Regions from separate parts of the Arthrobacter sp. FW306-05-C genome, predicted to be linked through region 2. Evidence: riboswitches for the same ligand, from Rfam matches in the RefSeq annotation. Region 2 holds a riboswitch; each other region holds the start of a gene.
The links. Region 2 has a riboswitch for S-adenosylmethionine ahead of LFT44_RS12830 (aminotransferase class V-fold PLP-dependent enzyme). Riboswitches for the same ligand answer to the same signal wherever they lie in the genome.

Region 1: another riboswitch for S-adenosylmethionine. It lies ahead of LFT44_RS18660 (DUF1737 domain-containing protein); the one in region 2 lies ahead of LFT44_RS12830 (aminotransferase class V-fold PLP-dependent enzyme).
Region 3: another riboswitch for S-adenosylmethionine. It lies ahead of LFT44_RS06315 (bifunctional o-acetylhomoserine/o-acetylserine sulfhydrylase); the one in region 2 lies ahead of LFT44_RS12830 (aminotransferase class V-fold PLP-dependent enzyme).

The regions. Positions count from the first base shown of each region.
Region 1 covers NZ_CP084556.1:4,009,453-4,015,539, reverse strand. The annotation lists gene LFT44_RS18680 (UDP-N-acetylglucosamine 1-carboxyvinyltransferase) at 1-720, shown strand, start outside; gene LFT44_RS18675 (glutamate--cysteine ligase 2) at 789-2,015, shown strand; gene LFT44_RS18670 (O-succinylhomoserine sulfhydrylase) at 2,126-3,334, opposite strand; gene LFT44_RS18665 (rhodanese-like domain-containing protein) at 3,335-3,745, opposite strand; gene LFT44_RS18660 (DUF1737 domain-containing protein) at 3,742-4,017, opposite strand; SAM riboswitch class IV at 4,031-4,146, opposite strand; partial or broken gene opgC (OpgC domain-containing protein) at 4,328-6,087, shown strand, end outside.
Region 2 covers NZ_CP084556.1:2,768,838-2,774,924, forward strand. The annotation lists gene LFT44_RS12810 (DoxX family protein) at 1-42, shown strand, start outside; gene aroA (3-phosphoshikimate 1-carboxyvinyltransferase) at 49-1,437, shown strand; gene rsgA (ribosome small subunit-dependent GTPase A) at 1,421-2,536, shown strand; gene hisN (histidinol-phosphatase) at 2,582-3,394, shown strand; SAM riboswitch class IV at 3,547-3,660, shown strand; gene LFT44_RS12830 (aminotransferase class V-fold PLP-dependent enzyme) at 3,698-5,113, shown strand; gene LFT44_RS12835 (class I SAM-dependent methyltransferase) at 5,217-5,975, shown strand; gene LFT44_RS12840 (metal-dependent transcriptional regulator) at 6,025-6,087, shown strand, end outside.
Region 3 covers NZ_CP084556.1:1,371,860-1,377,946, reverse strand. The annotation lists gene LFT44_RS06320 (IS481 family transposase) at 1-298, shown strand, start outside; gene LFT44_RS06315 (bifunctional o-acetylhomoserine/o-acetylserine sulfhydrylase) at 295-1,611, opposite strand; SAM riboswitch class IV at 1,656-1,770, opposite strand; gene LFT44_RS06310 (S8 family peptidase) at 2,074-4,344, shown strand; gene LFT44_RS06305 (VOC family protein) at 4,460-5,098, shown strand; gene LFT44_RS06300 (HNH endonuclease signature motif containing protein) at 5,424-6,087, shown strand, end outside.

The sequences.
Region 1 (6,087 bases), 1.2 Mb from region 2:
CTCTGCTTCTACCTACAGATGCTGGGCGTCACCATTGAGGGCGTGGGCACCACCACCCTGAAGATCACCGGCCAGCCCGAGATCGACGCCGAGATCGAATACTTCCCCTCCGAAGACCCCATCGAAGCCATGAGCCTCATCACGGCCGGCATCGTCACCAACTCGGAGGTCACGGTGCGCCGCGTTCCCATTGAGTTCATGGAAATCGAGCTGGCCACCCTGGGCCAAATGGGCCAGAAGCTTGAGATTTCGGGCGAGTACATGGCCCGCAACGGCCGCACCCGCTTGGTGGACGTCACCACCAAACCCTCCGAGCTGCGCGCCCCCGAGGACAAGATCCACCCCATGCCCTTCCCCGGGCTGAACATCGACAACCTGCCGTTCTTCGCCGTCATCGCCGCGAACGCCCATGGCCAGACCATGATCCACGACTGGGTCTACGAAAACCGGGCGATCTACCTCACCGAGCTGAACCGGCTCGGCGCCCAGGTACAGCTCCTGGACCCGCACCGGATCTACGTCAACGGGCCCACCAAGTGGCGTGCCGCCGAGGTTGGCTGCCCGCCAGCACTCCGCCCGGCGGCCTGCCTGCTGCTGGCGATGCTGGCAGCACGCGGCGTGTCCGAACTGCGGAACATCTACGTGATCGAGCGCGGATACGAAGACCTGGCGGAGCGTTTGAACACTATCGGTGCCAAGGTGGAGTACTTCCAGGACTAGGCATTCACGGTTTGTCATGAACCGCGTGTGACAGTTCCAATATCCCTGCGTTGCCGCAAAATGTTCGTATGCGTACGTTCGGCGTAGAGGAAGAACTCCTGATCGTTGATCCGGAGTCCGGGGAACCGCTTGCGCTGGCTGACGCCCTCCTTGCCGGCCACCGCGTTGCGGCGGACGATCTTCCCGTGGAACCGGACACGCATCACGCCGGGAACCACGGGGATTACGACGACGAGATGGGCCTGAGTGCCGAGCTGAAGCTTGAGCAGATCGAGACCCAGACCCGGCCATGCGTGGATTACGGCAGCCTCCTGGAACAGATCCGCGCCGGCCGTGCCCTGGCGGACCAGGCGGCCCGGAAACACGGTGCCAGGGTGGCGGCCCTTGCCACCTCGCCGGTGGCATCCCCCAGCCATACCACCCCGGATCCGCGCTACGCCAGGATGCTGGAACGCTTCGGCCTCACTGCACAGGAGCAGCTGACCTGCGGCTTCCACGTCCACACCTACATCGCATCGCCGGAGGAAGGCGTGGCGGTCCTGGACCGCATCCGGGACAAGCTGGCGGTCCTGACGGCGCTGAGCGCCAATTCACCCTTCTGGAACGGGGTGCCCACCGGGTTCGAAAGCTACCGGACCCAGGCCTGGAACCGGTGGCCGACGGCAGGGCCGGCAGGCATCTACGGCACCTACCCCGCCTACCGGAGGGTGGTGACGCGGCTGCTGGATACCGGGGTCATGTTGGACGAGGGGATGCTGTACTTTGATGCCCGCCTGTCCCGCAACCACCCCACCGTTGAGGTGAGGGTGGCGGATGTATGCCTGCGGGCCGAGGACGCAGCCCTTATTGCCGTGCTGGTCCGGGCGCTGGTGGAATCTGCCAGCAGGGAGTGGCGGGACGACGTTGATCCCACACCCGTTCCCACAGTTCTTTTGCGAATGGCCTCCTGGCAGGCCAGCAGCGAGGGGCTTAGCGGCGAGCTCCTGGATTTTGGCAACTTCCGTCCCGCCCCCGCCGCGGATGTGGCCCGTGCCCTGGTGGATTACCTGGCCCCCGTCCTGCAGGAGCAAGGCGAGCTGGCGTTGGCCCGGCAGGGTGTGGAGGAGATCATCGCCCGCGGAACAGGGGCCGCCGAACAACGCCGCGCCCGGGACAAAGCCCTTGCCGGTCCGCCGCCTGAGGACATGGGGTTTGGCGCCGTGGTGCGCCAGGGCGTGCAGGTGACCATGCGCGGAGCGCTGGATCTCGGAGACGTGGAGGACACACCGGAACTGCTGCGGGTCCGCCAGGCCTGACCCGCCGCGGCGCGGAGTTTCCTCTTCGACGCCGTGCTTCCTTCCCGCGGCCCACATTCGGGCCGCGCCAGGGAATATGCGCCGCGGGAACACCGCAGCGCGTCGAAAACTTAGATCTGCTTGAGCGCCTGCTCCAGGTCGCGGATGAGGTCGTCCGCATCCTCCAGTCCCACGGAGAGGCGGACCACGCCGTCGCTCAGGCCAATGGCCGCTCGTCCTTCCGGGCCCATGGCGCGGTGCGTGGTGGTGGCGGGATGCGTGATCAGTGACTTGGAATCGCCCAGGTTGTTGGAGATGTCGATGATCCGCAGCCCGTCCAGCAGGGCGAAGGCGGCTTCCTTGCCGGAGCGTCCGCCCGACGGGGCAAGCTCCAGGGTCAGGACGGTGCCGCCTGCGCTCATCTGCTTCGCCGCCAGCCCGTACTGCGGGTGCGATTTCAGCAGCGGATACTTCACCCAGCTCACGGCCGGCTGCTCCTCCAGCCACTCGGCAAGCCGGAGGGCCGTGGCGGAGGAGTGGTTGACGCGCAGCCCCATGGTTTCCAGGCCCTTGGTCAGGACCCAGGCGTTGAACGGGGACAGGGCGGGGCCGGTGTGGCGCATCAGCTGCTTTACGGGGCCGTCAATGAACTCCTTGGTGCCCAGGATGGCGCCGCCCATCACCCGGCCCTGGCCATCGATGTGCTTGGTGCCGGAGTAGACGATGACGTCCGCGCCCAGGTCACCGCAGCGCTGCAGCAGGGGAGTGGCAAAGACGTTGTCCGCCACCACGGTGGCCCCGGCCGCGTGCGCCAGGTCGCTGACCGCGGCGATGTCCACGATTTCCTGCATGGGATTGGATGGGGATTCGAAGAAGACAGCCGTGGTGGGCTTGGAGAGCGCTTCGCGCCACTGGTCCAGGTCCGGGCCGTCCACGAACACGGTCTCCACGCCCCACCGGGGCAGGATCTCGTTCAGGACCACGAAGCAGGAACCGAACAGCGAGCGGGCGGCCACTACACGGTCGCCGGCTGCCAGCAGGGCGCCCAGGGCGGTGAACACCGCGGACATGCCCGACGCCGTCGCGAAGCACGCTTCGGTGCCTTCGAGCAGCCGGAGCCGTTCCTGGAACGTGGCCACGGACGGGTTGCCGTAGCGGGAGTAGACAAAGCGCTCGTCTTCGCCGGTGAAGGCGCGTTCAGCAGCGGCTGCGGATTCGTAGACGAAGCCGGAGTTGAGGAAGATGGCCTCGGACGTTTCCTGGAAGTTGCTGCGGTCCAGCCCGCCGCGGACGGCCTGGGTGTCGGGGTTCCAGCTGGGGGCGTCGTGGTTGAAGCTCACTTAGTTCTTTCCGAGGTTGGTGGGCAGGCCGCGGTTTTTCCAGCCATTGACGGTCCGCTCGCCGAAGCGGTCGGGATCGCCCTCGAAGCCCTCGAGGACGCTGTAGGCGGTGAAACCCGCCTGGGTGGCGGCGGTGGCAGCGGCGACGGAGCGCTTGCCGGAGCGGCACAGGAACACCAGTTCCGTGCCCGGGTCCTCCGGCGCCTGGTCCGTCAGATCCTTGATGAAGTCTGGGTTGGGGATGCCGCCGGGGAAGGTCCACTGGATGAAGAGTGGGTCGTTGTCCGTGGCCTTGGTGTCCGGGATGCCGATGTGGGCCCATTCGCCCTCGGTACGGACGTCCACCAGGACGGCGCCCTGCTCCAGCTTGGCCCAGGCTTCCTGCGGCGTCAGGTCTCCGGCGTAGCTCATGCGTGGCCCTCGCCATCAAACTCGCCGTCGAACTCGCCCTCAAGCTCGTCAACGGCCGTTGCAACGGCGGCGTTTGCCGAGGCGATCGCGGCCGGAAGGACGATGGCCTGCGCCACGATGACGGTGGTGCCATTGAAGGTTGCTGCGGGGCTGCCGTGCAGCACGTAACCGTCCGCGAGTGCAGCGGAGATCCGCTCGCAGAACTCACGGTTGTCCGCGCCGGTAATCAGGCGGTAGGACAGTCTTTCCTCAGAGGCGGGTGCGTCGGACACGACGGATCTCCTTCTTTCACGCTTGCAGCTCGAATCGGTCGATATGCCGAGTATTCACCTGAGGCACCCCGCCGCGAAAGGGAGGGTTGCCGACCGGCCAGTCAGGGCTTCACACCGGTACTCATTACTCCCCAAAAACGTAACACCTGCGCTCCCAGGCCGCACCGCCGCCGTCGTCATGTTCCGTAATTCACCGGACGGCCAGGCGATACGCACGGGCCGGCCGCCGGATAAAGTTCTTACCGGGGGCACCACCCCGTCGCCTAAGCAACGGGCAGCAGAGCAAAGAGTACCGGGGGTCCTTGTCAGCATGCGGGCAATCACATCGCATCACCGCGCCACCAGCCACGTAAACCGTCCGCGCTCTGTGGCTGCCTTTCTAGCGGCCATCGTCATCGCCTTCCTGGCCGTGCTGGCGCCGGCAGGTCCGGCGCAGGCTGCACCCGACAGCGGCAAGCCGTGGCTGGGTGCGGTGCTCGAGTGGGGCGAGGATACCGCTGCAGGCTTCAGTGACCGGCTGGGCGCCACCCCTGCTGTCTTCGGCCACGACATCACCCTTCCGTTCCGTGATTCCGAACGGAACGACGTCGACGGCTTCCTGCAGCAGGCCGCAGCCAAAGGTGCCCACGCCCTGCTTACGGTCAAGCCCTCGGTGCCGCTGGACCAGCTCGGCACTGCAGAAGCCGAAGCCTTTGCGCAGCAGGTGCACACTCTCACATCCGGGTTCAAGAGCCAGCTGCTGATCCGGTTCGCCCCTGACATGAACACAAGCTGGGTGGGTTGGGGCCAGCAGTCCGCCGAGTACCGCCAGGCTTTCCAGGAGGTGTCCAGGGCATTCAAGAAGTACGACGGCGGCCGGGCCACCATGGTGTGGGCGCCTTACCTGGGCAAGGACTACCCTTTGACCGGAGCCGGAATGCGCCGCAGCCAGGAAGCGAGGGGTTCGCGCTCCTGGACACCAACGGGGACGGCACCTGGAACGGAAGCGACAACGCCTACGCACCGTACTACCCGGGCGACGACGCCGTGGACTGGGTGGGCCTGGCCGCCTACCACGACGACACCGCAGGCGGGGCCGCCGTCAACACCTTGCCGCGGGCCGGCGAGCTTGAGGAGATGCTGACAGCCTCCGGAAGCGAAAACTTCTACGCCACCTACTCGGAGGGGCGCAGGAAGCCTTTCCTCCTCCAGACCGCGGCGTTCTACAGCCCTTCAACCGGCGGCGCGCCCGAAGCCGGCATCAAAACCGGCTGGTGGGACCAGGTGGCGGGAACTGCCACCTCCCTGGAGTTCGCACGCACGGCTGCCGTCGTATGGGACGAACGCACCAGCACCAGGGACACCGGCGTGGCGAGCATCAGCTGGCTGCTCACCGGAAACCCGGACATTGCCAAGGCTGCGGTGGACAGGCTGAAGGCCTCCCCGATGGTGACCGGCCCTGTCACCGATCAGGCACCCACCGGCACTTATGTCCGCGCCAACACCCTGTCCGGGCCTGCTGCCTGGACTGTTGCCGCCGCCATGGTCATCCTCCTGGTGGCCCTGTGGCAGGTTCCGCGCAGGATCAATGCAGCCACAGCCTGGAGCTACCAGGATCCTTCCACCAGGGACTCGCGCGTTGACCTGCTGCGCGGAATGGCCATCGTCTTCGTGGTGGTCAACCACCTGGGCATGGCCTCGCTTTTCCAGTTGCTCACGCAGGAAGCCGTGGGCTTCGTGTCAGGCGCAGAGCTGTTCGTCCTCTTCTCCGGACTGGTGGTGGGCATGGTGTACGGGCCCAAGGCCAAGGAGGACTTCGGCCGGGTTGTGGACCTCACGTCACGCCGCGCAGGCAAGCTCTACCTGACGGCGCTCGCCGTGCTGATCGGGGTCTTCCTGCTGTCCCTGCTCCCGTTCTTCCACGCCGAGGCGCTCACAACCTTCGTGGACCAGGGAACCGGCGGCGCCGGGCACAACGGTGCCGGCCGGACCTACGACCTCTATGCGGGCATGTCGTCCTTGTTCCAGTTCCCCGTGCCGCCCCAGGTGCTTCCGGCCATCGTGCTGCTGCAGTTTGGGCCCTGGCAATTC
Region 2 (6,087 bases):
GACAAAGCCGTACGCCGCGCCGTACACGCCACGGGAGCATAAGCACGAATGACCGCAACAGCTGCCACCCGGGACGGGTCCGGAACACCTGTCGAGCACTGGGCCGCACCCTTTGCGTCCCGGCCCGTCGATGCCACCGTGACGGTTCCGGGATCAAAGTCCCTGACCAACAGGTACTTGGTCCTGGCCGCCTTGGCGGACGGCCCGTCCCGGCTGCGCGCACCCCTGCACTCCAGGGATTCGGCACTGATGGTCGATGCGCTCCGGCAGCTGGGCGCCTCTATCAAGGAAGTGCCGGGGGACGGCGACTTTGGCCCTGACCTGGAAGTGGTTCCGCTGCCGGCAGCGGCTGAGGCGTCCCTGACCAGAATCGACTGCGGGCTGGCGGGCACGGTCATGCGGTTCGTTCCACCGCTGGCGGCGCTCCGCAACGGAACCAGCGTCTTCGACGGCGACCCGCACGCCCGGAAGCGCCCCATGGGAACCATCATCGAGGCGCTTAAGGCCCTCGGTGTGGCCGTTGCCTCCGAAGACGGCTCCGCTCCGTCGTCGCTCCCGTTCGTGGTGGAAGGCAAGGGCGCGGTGCGGGGCGGCCATCTGGTGATCGACGCCAGCGCGTCGTCCCAGTTCGTCTCCGCCCTCCTCCTGGTGGGGGCGAGGTTCGACGAGGGCCTGCACCTGGAGCACGTGGGAAAGCCGGTGCCGAGCCTGGACCACATCAACATGACCGTGGCTGTCCTGCGCGGCGCCGGCGTGTCCGTGGACGACTCCGTTCCCAACCACTGGGTGGTGGCACCCGGGCCAATCCGTGCCTTCGACCAGCGGATCGAACAGGACCTTTCCAACGCCGGACCGTTCCTGGCGGCCGCCCTGGCCTCGAAGGGAACAGTTCGGATTCCCAACTGGCCGGCGGATACCCAGCAGGTGGGAGACCTGTGGCGCGAGATTCTCGTGAAAATGGGCGCACACGTCACCCTGTCCGACGGCGTCCTGACTGTCACCGGCGGCCCGGAGATCAAGGGCGGCGACTTCGCGGACACCAGCGAGCTTGCCCCCACCGTCGCAGCCCTGTGCGCGCTGGCCACGGGCCCATCCCGGCTCACCGGGATCGCCCACCTGCGCGGACACGAGACGGACAGGCTCGCTGCATTGGTGGCGGAAATCAACCGGCTCGGCGGGGACGCAGAGGAAACCAGCGACGGCCTGGTGATCCGGCCCGCCGCGCTGCACGCCGGCGTCGTCCGCAGCTACGCGGACCATCGAATGGCCACTGCCGGCGCCATCCTGGGCCTGGCAGTGGAGGGCGTACAGGTGGAGGACATCGCCACCACCACCAAAACCATGCCCGATTTCCCCCAGCTGTGGGCAGGCATGCTGGCCCAGGACGCCGCTGCGGCATCCGGACCGGAGGAGCCCAGCGGTGGCACGGCGCACTGACTCCTGGGACGAGTCCGACGTCCGTATCAGGCCCAACAAGAAGGGCTCCAGGCCCCGCACCAAGGACCGTCCCAGCCACGACGATGCGGTCACCGGACGGATCATCACGGTGGACCGGGGGCGGTACACCGCAGTCGTGGGTGAGGACTCGAACAACGAACGCGTGGTCATTGCGGCACGCGCCCGCGAACTTCGCCGCTCGCCGGTGGTTGCAGGCGACTTCGTCTCGCTCGTGGGGGACGTCTCCGGGGCACCGGACACGCTGGCGCGCCTGGTGAAGATCCAGGACCGCAAAACGCTCCTGCGGCGCAGCGCCGACGACACGGATCCAATCGAACGTGCCGTGGTGGCCAACGCGGACCAGCTGGTGATCGTGGTGGCGGCCGCCAATCCGGAGCCGCGGACCGGATTCATCGACCGTGCCTTGGTGGCTGCGTACGACGCCGGTATCGAGCCGATCCTGCTGGTCACCAAGGCCGACGTCAAGGATCCAGCGGAACTGCTGTCCAACTACACCCACCTGGATTTCCCGGTGATCATCAGCCGAACCGCTGACGCCCAGGCCTCCGGGATCGACGCACGCTCCGACGACGGCCTCTCGGCCCGGCTGGACAGCACCGCGGTGGCAGCCCTCCGCGCCCACCTGGGCGGCAAGGTCACCGTCATGCTCGGGCACTCAGGCGTGGGCAAGTCCACCATGGTGAACGCGCTTACTGGGGCCGAGCGGGCCACCGGCGGAGTGAACGCCGTGACGGGACGGGGCCGGCACACGTCGTCCTCTGCCCTGGCGCTGCGCCTCGCGGACGCTCCGGCCGGCAGCTGGATCATTGATACTCCGGGCATCCGGTCCTTCGGCCTCGCCCACGTGGACCCCGACCGGATCCTGCGCTCCTTCCCGGACCTCTCCCCCGGCATCGAGAACTGCGAACGGGGCTGCAAGCACACGGCAATTGCAGTGAACTGCGGCCTCGACGACTGGGTGGCGGGCGGACACGCAGGTCCCACCGGTCCCGCCCGGTTGGCGTCGCTGCGGCGGCTGCTCGGCACGGATCCAAGGTTGGAAGCACAGGAAACCAAGGAGCTCGGCAGCGTCAACTGACGCGTTCTCCCCGGCAGAAGCGTGCGCAGACTGTAGTTTGGAACCATGATCCAACCCGCTTCGAGCTACAACGATGACCTGCGCCTGGCACATGTCCTGGCCGACTCCGTGGATGACCAGACCATGAGCCGCTTCAAGGCCCTGGACCTCCACGTCGAGACCAAGCCGGACCTGACGCCGGTCACCGATGCGGACAAGGCCGCCGAAGAAGCCATCCGCGGCCAGCTCTCGCGTTCCCGCCCCCGGGACGCGGTCCTGGGCGAGGAGTTCGGCAGCACGGGACACGGGTCGCGGCGCTGGATCATCGACCCCATTGACGGGACCAAGAACTTCGTCCGCGGCGTTCCGGTCTGGGCTACCCTTATCGCCCTCGTCGACGAGGGCGAGCCGGTGGTGGGCGTGGTCAGCGCCCCGGCCCTGGGCAAGCGCTGGTGGGCGGCGAAGGGTATGGGCGCATACATGGGCAGGTCCCTGGCAGCTGCCACCCGGCTCCGCGTCTCCAACGTCTCGACACTCTCGGACGCCTCCCTCTCTTACTCCAGCCTCACGGGCTGGAAGGAACGGGGAAACCTTGACGAGTTCCTGGGCCTCACCGAGGACGTGTGGCGGACCCGTGCCTTTGGCGATTTCTGGTCGTACTGCATGGTGGCGGAGGGCTCCGTGGACATCGCCTGCGAACCGGAACTGAACCTCTACGACATGGCCGCCCTTGTGCCGATCGTCGTGGAGGCCGGCGGCCGTTTCACGTCGCTGGAAGGCGAGGACGGCCCCTTCGGCGGGAACGCGCTGGCCACCAACTCGATCCTGCACTCAGAGGTATTGCACCGCCTGAACCCTTATTTGGACGATTTGCTGTAACGGTTGGCTTTTCCCCGAAAAAACGAATAAAGCAGCGGCGGACACCTCCAGATGGGGGTGTCCGCCGCCGTTTATTCGAAATCGCGTAACAAACCGCTTAACAATCGCTGCGGGTTCAGTCCTGTCAGCCGCATGTCCTACGCTTTTATCCAGGTCACGAGTGCCAGCGCTAAACCCCGGTTTGCTGGCCGGCAACCCTCCATTCGCGGTGGGGTGCCCCGGGTGACGACCAGGCCGGTCCGGAGCGGATGCGGCAAGCGCGGATTCCACTATGCCGGAGTCCTGTATCCAAGTGAGGTCTCTGTGACAACTGCCACCGTCTCCCCCCAGCCCGTCAGCACCGAAGCGGCAGTTGCTGAACGGCATGCCGTTGCCGGCCGGCCCCTCGCGGCAGTCACCGGAGCCGAGATCCAGGCGCCGCTGATCACCGGCGGCCACGTGCGGTACGCAAACCTGGATTACGGCGCCTCGGCCCCTGCACTCTCCGTGGTGTCTGCCTACCTGAACGAAATCCTGCCCTACTACGCCAGCGTCCACCGGGGAGCAGGATACGCCTCCCAGATCAGCACCTCTGTCTACGAGAACGCGCGCACCATCGTCCGCGATTTCGTCGGCGGCCGCCCGGACGACTCGGTCATTTTCACCCGCAACACCACCGACTCGCTGAACCTCCTGGCAGGTTGCCTCCCGGTCACCGATGGCCGCCCTGACGGCGATGTCCTCTACCTGGACATCGAACACCACGCGAACCTGCTGCCGTGGCAGGGCGTGCCCCACCGCAGCATCGTGGCCGCGGAGACGATCACCGGCACCCTCGACGCAGTCTGCGCGGAGCTGGAGCAGGGCGGGGTCAGCCTGCTGGCCGTCACCGGCGCTTCAAACGTCACCGGCGAGATCCTTCCCATCCGCGCCCTGGCCGCGCTGGCCCACGAGCACGGCGCACGGATCGTGGTGGATGCGGCCCAGCTGGCACCGCACCGCCGGGTGGACATCAGCACGGATGACATCGACTACATCGCGTTTTCCGGCCACAAGCTTTACGCACCGTTCGGCGCCGGCGTCCTGGTGGGACGGCCTGACTGGCTGGACGCGGGCGTCCCGCACCTTGCCGGCGGCGGCGCGGTCAAGGAAGCAAGGCTCGACGGCGTCAGCTGGGCCAGCGGCCCGGCCCGCCATGAGGGGGGCTCGCCGAACGTCCTCGGAGCCGCCACGCTGGCCCGCGCCACCCAGGTCATTGCTGAGCTCGACCAGGACCGGTGGCACGCCCACGAAGCCGCGATCCGCTCCTTCCTGGTGGAGGGCCTGCAGGACATCGACGGCGTTACCGTGCACCAGATCTTCAAGGACAGCAACCCGGAAACGGACACCATCGGCGTGGTTAACTTCTCCGTGGAGGGCTACGACGCGGGGCTGGTGGCCGCCTATCTCGCCGCCGAGCACGGCGTGGGCCTGCGCGATGGACGCTTCTGCGCCCATCCCCTGCTGAAGCGCCTTGGCCTGCCGTCCGGTTCGCTCCGCGCAAGTTTTGGCGTCGGCTCACGGCTGGAGGATGCCGAACGCCTCCTCGCCGGTATCCGTGCGCTGCGCAGCAACGGGCTGGGGTGGGACTACGTGGTGGACGCCGGGCGCTGGGTCCCCGCCAACGACTTCCGCACCTACCCGCACTGGGCGCCCAACACGCCGGGAACGGCCGGCGCGGCCCCCTGCATCGACGACTGAGCAGCTGCAGCAAAGAGGGTGCCCCTTGGGGCACCAGCCGGTGACCGTCCGTGCGGTACATTCGAGAGACGTCCACATCGGCAGCACACGAAGGAGGCCACGCTTGGTTCGGGGTGGCCCCAGGCTCGATCACGGGCGGCGCCGGGAGCTTGGCCAGAGCTTCCAGGACGGCGGCGGGCACTACCACCGCGTCCGCCCCGGATATCCGGAAGACTCGGTCCGCTGGCTGGTGCCCACCAGCGCCCATGAGGCACTGGACGTCGGCGCGGGTACCGGAAAGTTCACCTCCTTGCTGCTGGACCTGGGCCTGGACGTCACCGCCGTCGACCCCTCCGCGGACATGCTCGCCCAGCTGAAGACCCACTGCCCGGGCGCCGCAGCTGTGGTGGGCTCCGCCGAGGTGACCGGCCTTCCCACCGCCAGCTTCGACGTCGTAACCGTTGCCCAGGCGTGGCACTGGTGCGACCCGCTGGCCGCAAGTACCGAACTCGCCCGGGTGCTGCGCCCGCATGGAACCCTGGGCCTGGTATGGAACCAGCTGGACACCTCCGTGCCCTGGGTACACCGCCTTTCCCGGATCATGCACGCAGGTGACGTGTACCGGCCTGGCCACAAACCCGTCGTGGGGCCTGAATTCCAAGGTCTCGAGGGACACGTCAGCCACTGGCAGGACACTGTGACGACCACGGACCTGATGGAGCTCACCAAGTCACGCAGCTACTACCTGCGCGCCAACGAGGCAACGAGGGCCAAGGTCTTGGCCAACCTGGACTGGTACCTGCACGAGCACCTTGCCTACGCCCCGGACCAGCAGATCCACCTTCCCTACCTCACGCTCGCCTGGCGCGCGGTCAAGGCATGACCAGTGCAGCGGACTCTGCCGCCGCGGCCCAACCGGTAGGCTTGAACCTGTGAAGACCAGCGCGCCCTCCTCCTCGATCGAGGACTACGTCAAGGTCATCTATTCGTTCACG
Region 3 (6,087 bases), 1.4 Mb from region 2:
GGTCCTGACCGATAACGGATCCTGCTACCGCTCCTACGCATTCAAAGACGCTCTGGGCCCGGACATCAAGCACAAACGCACCCGCCCCTACAGGCCTCAGACAAACGGCAAAGTCGAGCGCTACAACCGCACCATGCTCGACGAATGGGCCTACGCCCGTCCCTACGCCTCCGAGGCCGAGCGTGTTGCCGCTTTCGCCGACTGGCTCCATCATTACAATCATCATCGAGGCCACACCTCACTCAACGGTCAGCCACCGGCCAGCCGCGTCACCAACCTCTCAGGTCAATACATCTAGGCGTCCTTCGCAGCCCTGAAGCCTGCTTCAAGGTCGGCGAGGATGTCGTCGATGTGTTCCAGGCCCACGGAAAGCCTGACAAGTCCCGGGTGCACCCCGGCCACCACCTGCTGCTCCGGCGAGAGCTGGCTGTGGGTGGTCGACGCCGGGTGGATGACCAGGGAGCGCACGTCGCCGATGTTGGCCACATGGGAGTGCAATTCCAAAGCGTCGACGAAGCGTTTGCCCGCCTCCGCTCCGCCGGCCAGGTTGAAGGCGACGACGGCGCCCGTCCCCTTGGGCCCATACTTGCGGCCACGCTCGTACCAGGGGCTGGACGGCAGCCCGGCGTAGGCGACCGATTCGACGTCGTCCCTTGCTTCAAGCCACCGCGCAACCTCCGCCGCGTTTGCAACATGGCGCTCCACCCGCAGGCTCAATGTCTCCAGGCCCTGGGAAATCAGGAAGGCGTTGAACGGCGAAACCGCCGAGCCCAGGTCCCGCAGGAGCTGGACCCGCGCCTTGAGGATGTAGGAGAGATTGGCACCGAGCGCTCCATCGGCTCCCAGGTCGCGGGCGTAGACCAATCCGTTGTACGTGGGATCCGGGGTGTTGAAGCCGGGGAACCGTTCCGGGTCCTTGCTGAAATCGAACTTGCCGGAATCGACGATCACGCCGGCGATGGCTGTGCCGTGGCCGCCCAGGTACTTGGTGGCCGAGTGGATCACGATGTCCGCTCCCCACTCCAGCGGCCGGATCAGGTACGGCGTCGAGAGGGTGTTGTCCACGATGAGGGGCACGCCGGCCTGGTGGGCGACTTCGGAGATGCCCTCGATGTCCAGGACGTCCTGGCGCGGGTTGGAGACCACTTCACCGAAGAAAAGCTTGGTGTTGGGCCGGACGGCGTTGCGCCACTGGTCCAGGTTGTCGGGGTCGTCCACGAACGTGACGGAGATGCCGAATTTTTTCAGGGTGTGGGCGAAAAGGTTGTAGGTGCCGCCGTAGAGGCTGGGGCTGGCTACGATGTGGTCGCCGGCCTCCGCAATGTTCAGGACCGCGAACGTTTCGGCGGCCTGGCCGGAACTCAGCAGCAGCGCGGCCAGGCCGCCTTCAAGGCTGGCAATCCGCTGTTCGACGGCGTCCTGCGTCGGGTTGCCGATGCGGGTGTAGATGGGCGCCAGTTCGGAGAGTGCAAAGCGGTTGGCTGCGCTCTCGGCCGTTGGGAAAACAAAGGACGTGGTTTGGTAGATGGGCAGGGCACGGGCTCCCGTTGCACTGTCCACTTCCTGGCCGGCGTGGATCTGGCGGGTTTCGAAGGACCAAGCGTTGGACATCCAAATCTCCTTTGACATGGGCCCGGCATGCTCAGGGGCAGTGCGGGCCGCGCTTGCTGTCGGCTCGTGCCGGACAGCCAGGTCCTCACCCGGGGCACCCCACCGCGGATGGAGGGTTGCCGGCCAGCGAGCCGGGGCTTGGCGCTGGCACTCATGACCTTCGCCAAGTCTAGGAAGCGGGGGCGCCCAACGCCATGAGTATGACGGGTCGTGACAAAAGCCTGGACGTGGAAACACACCGCCAGGACTGCAGCGTAGGTTTGCGAAGATTCGCACAGGGAATGCGAAGGATCGCCCGAGCTTCGGAAGATCGGGTTCCCGTCCCCGATAGATTTGAACGGGGAAAACCCCCTCGTTTCTCACAGTCAAAAAAGGACGGACGTTCCGTTGCCTCCGATTCTGCGCCCTGCCGCACGTGCCACTGCTCTATACATTGCATTGGTCTGTTCAATGCTGGGAGCGGTGCTTCTCCCTGCTCCCATCGCCAGCGCCGCGGGGGCTGACAAGGGTGATTACATTGTCCGGTTCCCCACGGCAGCGGACGTCAGGCAAGAGAGCAGTGCACTGCGCGGCCAAGGTATTGGCGTTAGCCGTATGTTCGAGAATGCGATCAAGGGAGCTGCGATAAAAGCCACCCCGGCGCAAGCCTCAGCCCTGATGCGGTCCGGCAAAGCCGTTGCCGTTGAGCCGGACCAACCCGTCACGGTCTACAGCACAACCCAGGAGCAGGCGCCATGGGGACTGGACCGGATAGATCAACAATCGCTGCCCCTATCCAGCACGTACACGCCCTCCGGCACCGGGCAAGGCGTGAGCGTCTATGTACTCGACACTGGGATCCTCGCATCCCACGTCGACTTCGGCGGCCGGGTTGCGGCAGGTTGGACGGCGAAGTCCGACGGCCTCGGGTCCAGCGACTGCAACGGACATGGCACCCATGTCGCCGGCACTATCGGCGGTTCAACCTATGGCGTGGCAAAACTCGCGACTTTGATCCCGGTGCGGGCACTGGCCTGTGACGGCACAGGCCTCTACTCGGACGTTATTGCAGGACTCGATTGGATTGCAGGGGACCACCGTGCCGGGACTCCGGCTGTGGTGAACCTCAGCATTGGCGGCCCCACGAGCAGCACCTTGGACGCTGCCGTGGAGGCGGTAATCGCCGACGGTATTTCCGCGGTTGTTGCTGCAGGTAACAGTGCCACCGATGCATGCACGGCTTCCCCCGCCAGGATTCCGGCGGCAATCACGGTCGCTGCCAGCGATTCCACGGACCACCAGGCCAGCTTCTCAAACTTCGGCAGTTGCGTGGATCTTTACGCCCCCGGCGTTGGCATCACATCCGATTGGTACACCTCCCCGGCCGCCACCGCATCTCTAAGCGGGACCTCAATGGCCACTCCCCATGTGGCAGGCGCTGCTGCCCTCATGCTCTCGCAGAACCCGCTGCTCTCCCCTGCCCAGATAGGAGACGCACTGAATTCTTCCTCAGCCAGCGGCAAGATCTCCAACGCCAGCCCGGGAACCCTAAACCGATTGCTGCAAGTTGCGTCACCGGCAGGAACCAGCAATCCGTCGAACCCTGGCTCGTTTTCCTCCCAGGCACCGTTCCGGCAGCTTGATACGCGCAACGGCACCGGAGGCACCAGCGGGCCAGTCGCTCCCGGAGCCACCATTAAGGTCCCGGTAACCGGACGGGGCGGCATCCCGGCAACAGGCGTATCAGCCGTGGCCGTGAACGTCACTGTCACCGAGCCCACCAGCAACGGATTCATCACCGTCCACGCCGGAGGCACCACCCCACCGGGAACCTCCAACCTGAACTTCGCCGCAGCCCAAACCGTGCCCAACCTCGTCATCACCCCCGTCGGCAGTGACGGAACCATCGCCCTGACCAACAACTCCAACGGCACCGTCCACCTCACCGCCGACACCTCCGGCTACTACATCGCTGGAACCGCCGTAGACCCTGGCGCGTTTTCCTCCCAGACCCCGTTCCGGCAGCTTGATACGCGCAACGGCACCGGAGGCACCAGCGGACCAGTCGCTCCCGGAGCCACCATCAAGGTCCCGGTAACCGGACGGGGCGGCATCCCGGCAACAGGCGTGTCAGCCGTGGCCGTAAACGTCACTGTCACCGAGCCCACCAGCAACGGATTCATCACCGTCCACGCCGGAGGCACCACCCCACCGGGAACCTCCAACCTGAACTTCGCCGCAGCCCAAACCGTGCCCAACCTCGTCATCACCCCCGTCGGCAGTGACGGAACCATCGCCCTGACCAACAACTCCAACGGCACCGTCCACCTCACCGCCGACACCTCCGGCTACTACATCGCTGGAACCGCTGTAGACCCTGGCGCGTTTTCCTCCCAGACCCCGTTCCGGCAGCTTGATACGCGCAACGGCACCGGAGGCACCAGCGGGCCAGTCGCTCCCGGAGCCACCATCAAGGTCCCGGTAACCGGACGGGGCGGCATCCCGGCAACAGGCGTGTCAGCCGTGGCCGTAAACGTCACTGTCACCGAGCCCACCAGCAACGGATTCATCACCGTCCACGCCGGAGGCACCACCCCACCGGGAACCTCCAACCTGAACTTCGCCGCAGCCCAAACCGTGCCCAACCTCGTCATCACCCCCGTCGGCAGTGACGGAACCATCGCCCTGACCAACAACTCCAACGGCACCGTCCACCTCACCGCCGACACCTCCGGCTACTACATCGGTGGCTGATCAGATGCCAATCCTGGTCAGCTGGGAGGCAGGAAAACAGCCCGAATCCACGAAGGAAATTCCAGTAAGGGTATCCTTAGCTGAGAGCCGCATCACAAAGTGCCAAGATGTTGCCATGCGCATGGATCACGTCTCTTACGCCTGTGAACACGACGGCCTCGCGGCCACTACCGAACGTATTGCAACTGCCCTCGGCGTTGAGGCAGTGAAGGGCGGGGTGCACCCCCGGTTCGGAACCCGGAATATGATCATCCCGCTGGCCGGTCACAAGTACCTGGAGGTCGTGGAGGTCCTGGACCACCCCGCTTCTGACAAGGCACCGTTTGGACAGGCCGTACGGGCCCGTTCCGCGGCCGGCGGCGGCTGGATGGGCTGGTGCGTCGAAGTGGACGACCTCGCCCCCTTCGAGGAACGCCTTGGCCGCTCCGCCGTCAACGGCAACCGCAAGTTCCCGGACGGCCGCGAGCTGGTCTGGAAGCAGATTGGCATCCTGGGCCTCATCGCTGATCCCCAGGTCCCGTACATGCTTAAGTGGGAGGGCGATCCCTCCCTTCACCCGTCCAACGCCTACCAGAGCAGCCTCAAGATGAGCTGCCTGACCATCGCCGGCTCCGCGTCGAGGGTTACGGAATGGCTGGGCGAGCCGGTGGAGAAGCCGCTCGAAGATGTTGCGGTCGAGTGGGTCGCCCCGCACGGAACGCCGGGCATCCTGTCGGTCACCTTTGAGACCGCCAACGGAGCCGTCACTATCTGACGCTCCAGCCCTAGTCTCTTTTGGGAGATGGGTGTGCCGGGTCCACGCCCGGATAATCTTCGGCCGCCATAAGGTGGTGACAACGGCGTCACCACCTCATGGCGGCCGAATTCGTTCAAGCGGCGTTTGACTTTTTGGGCTCAGGGCAGCGGATTTTTCTGCGCCAAGCATGCTCTTTTTCACACGGGACATTTGGGCTGCGACAGGGAACCTTTGCGTCCAAAAAGTACGACGACGGCGGGCGGCTTCGGTGGTCCGGCTTACCCACTCAGGTAAGCTGCTCGGCGCAGCTCATATTGTCAGACCCCTGTTGGATGATCTTCATATGGGAATCAGCGGTGGTGTGAGGGCAGGTGCGGAGGGAGTTCATGCCTCGGTGGCTGCCCTCGGTGCGCTGGATGCCATAAGTGCGCTGGAGCGGGAGGATGCTTTCCTGGCCTCCGGGGTTGGTGTTGGTTCGGGTGTTGATGTCCTACGGCGGCGGTACGAGATCCGGCTGGAGCGGCTGGAACTGGCGGCCCGGTTGGAGGCGCAGCTTGCCGCCATGAAGGCGCGGGATGCAGCCGAGGCGATCGGGTTCCAGCAGGCCATGACCCCGCCCGACGCGTCGGTGCAGGACCGTACCTACGCCGAGATGTCCATGGTGGAAGAGATCGCAGGGGTCCTCACCATCAGCTCCGCCGCCGCAGGCGCCCTGGTGGAACAGTCCCGGAAAATCTGCTCCCTCCCACCCGTGTTCCAGGCCCTGGCCACCGGCGCCATGTCCTGGCAGCACGCCCGCATCGTCGCGGACGAAACCGAGGGCCTCGATCCGGCCGGCGCTGCCGCGCTGGTGGCCCACTTCTTCGACCCCGACGCACCCCACCCCGCCCGCGGCGCAACCCCGGGCCAACTCGTCCCCTCCCGGTTCCGGGCCAAAGTCCGTAACTGGCGCGAACGACACCACCCCGAGACACTGCAGAAACGCCACGCCAAAGGGGTTACTGACC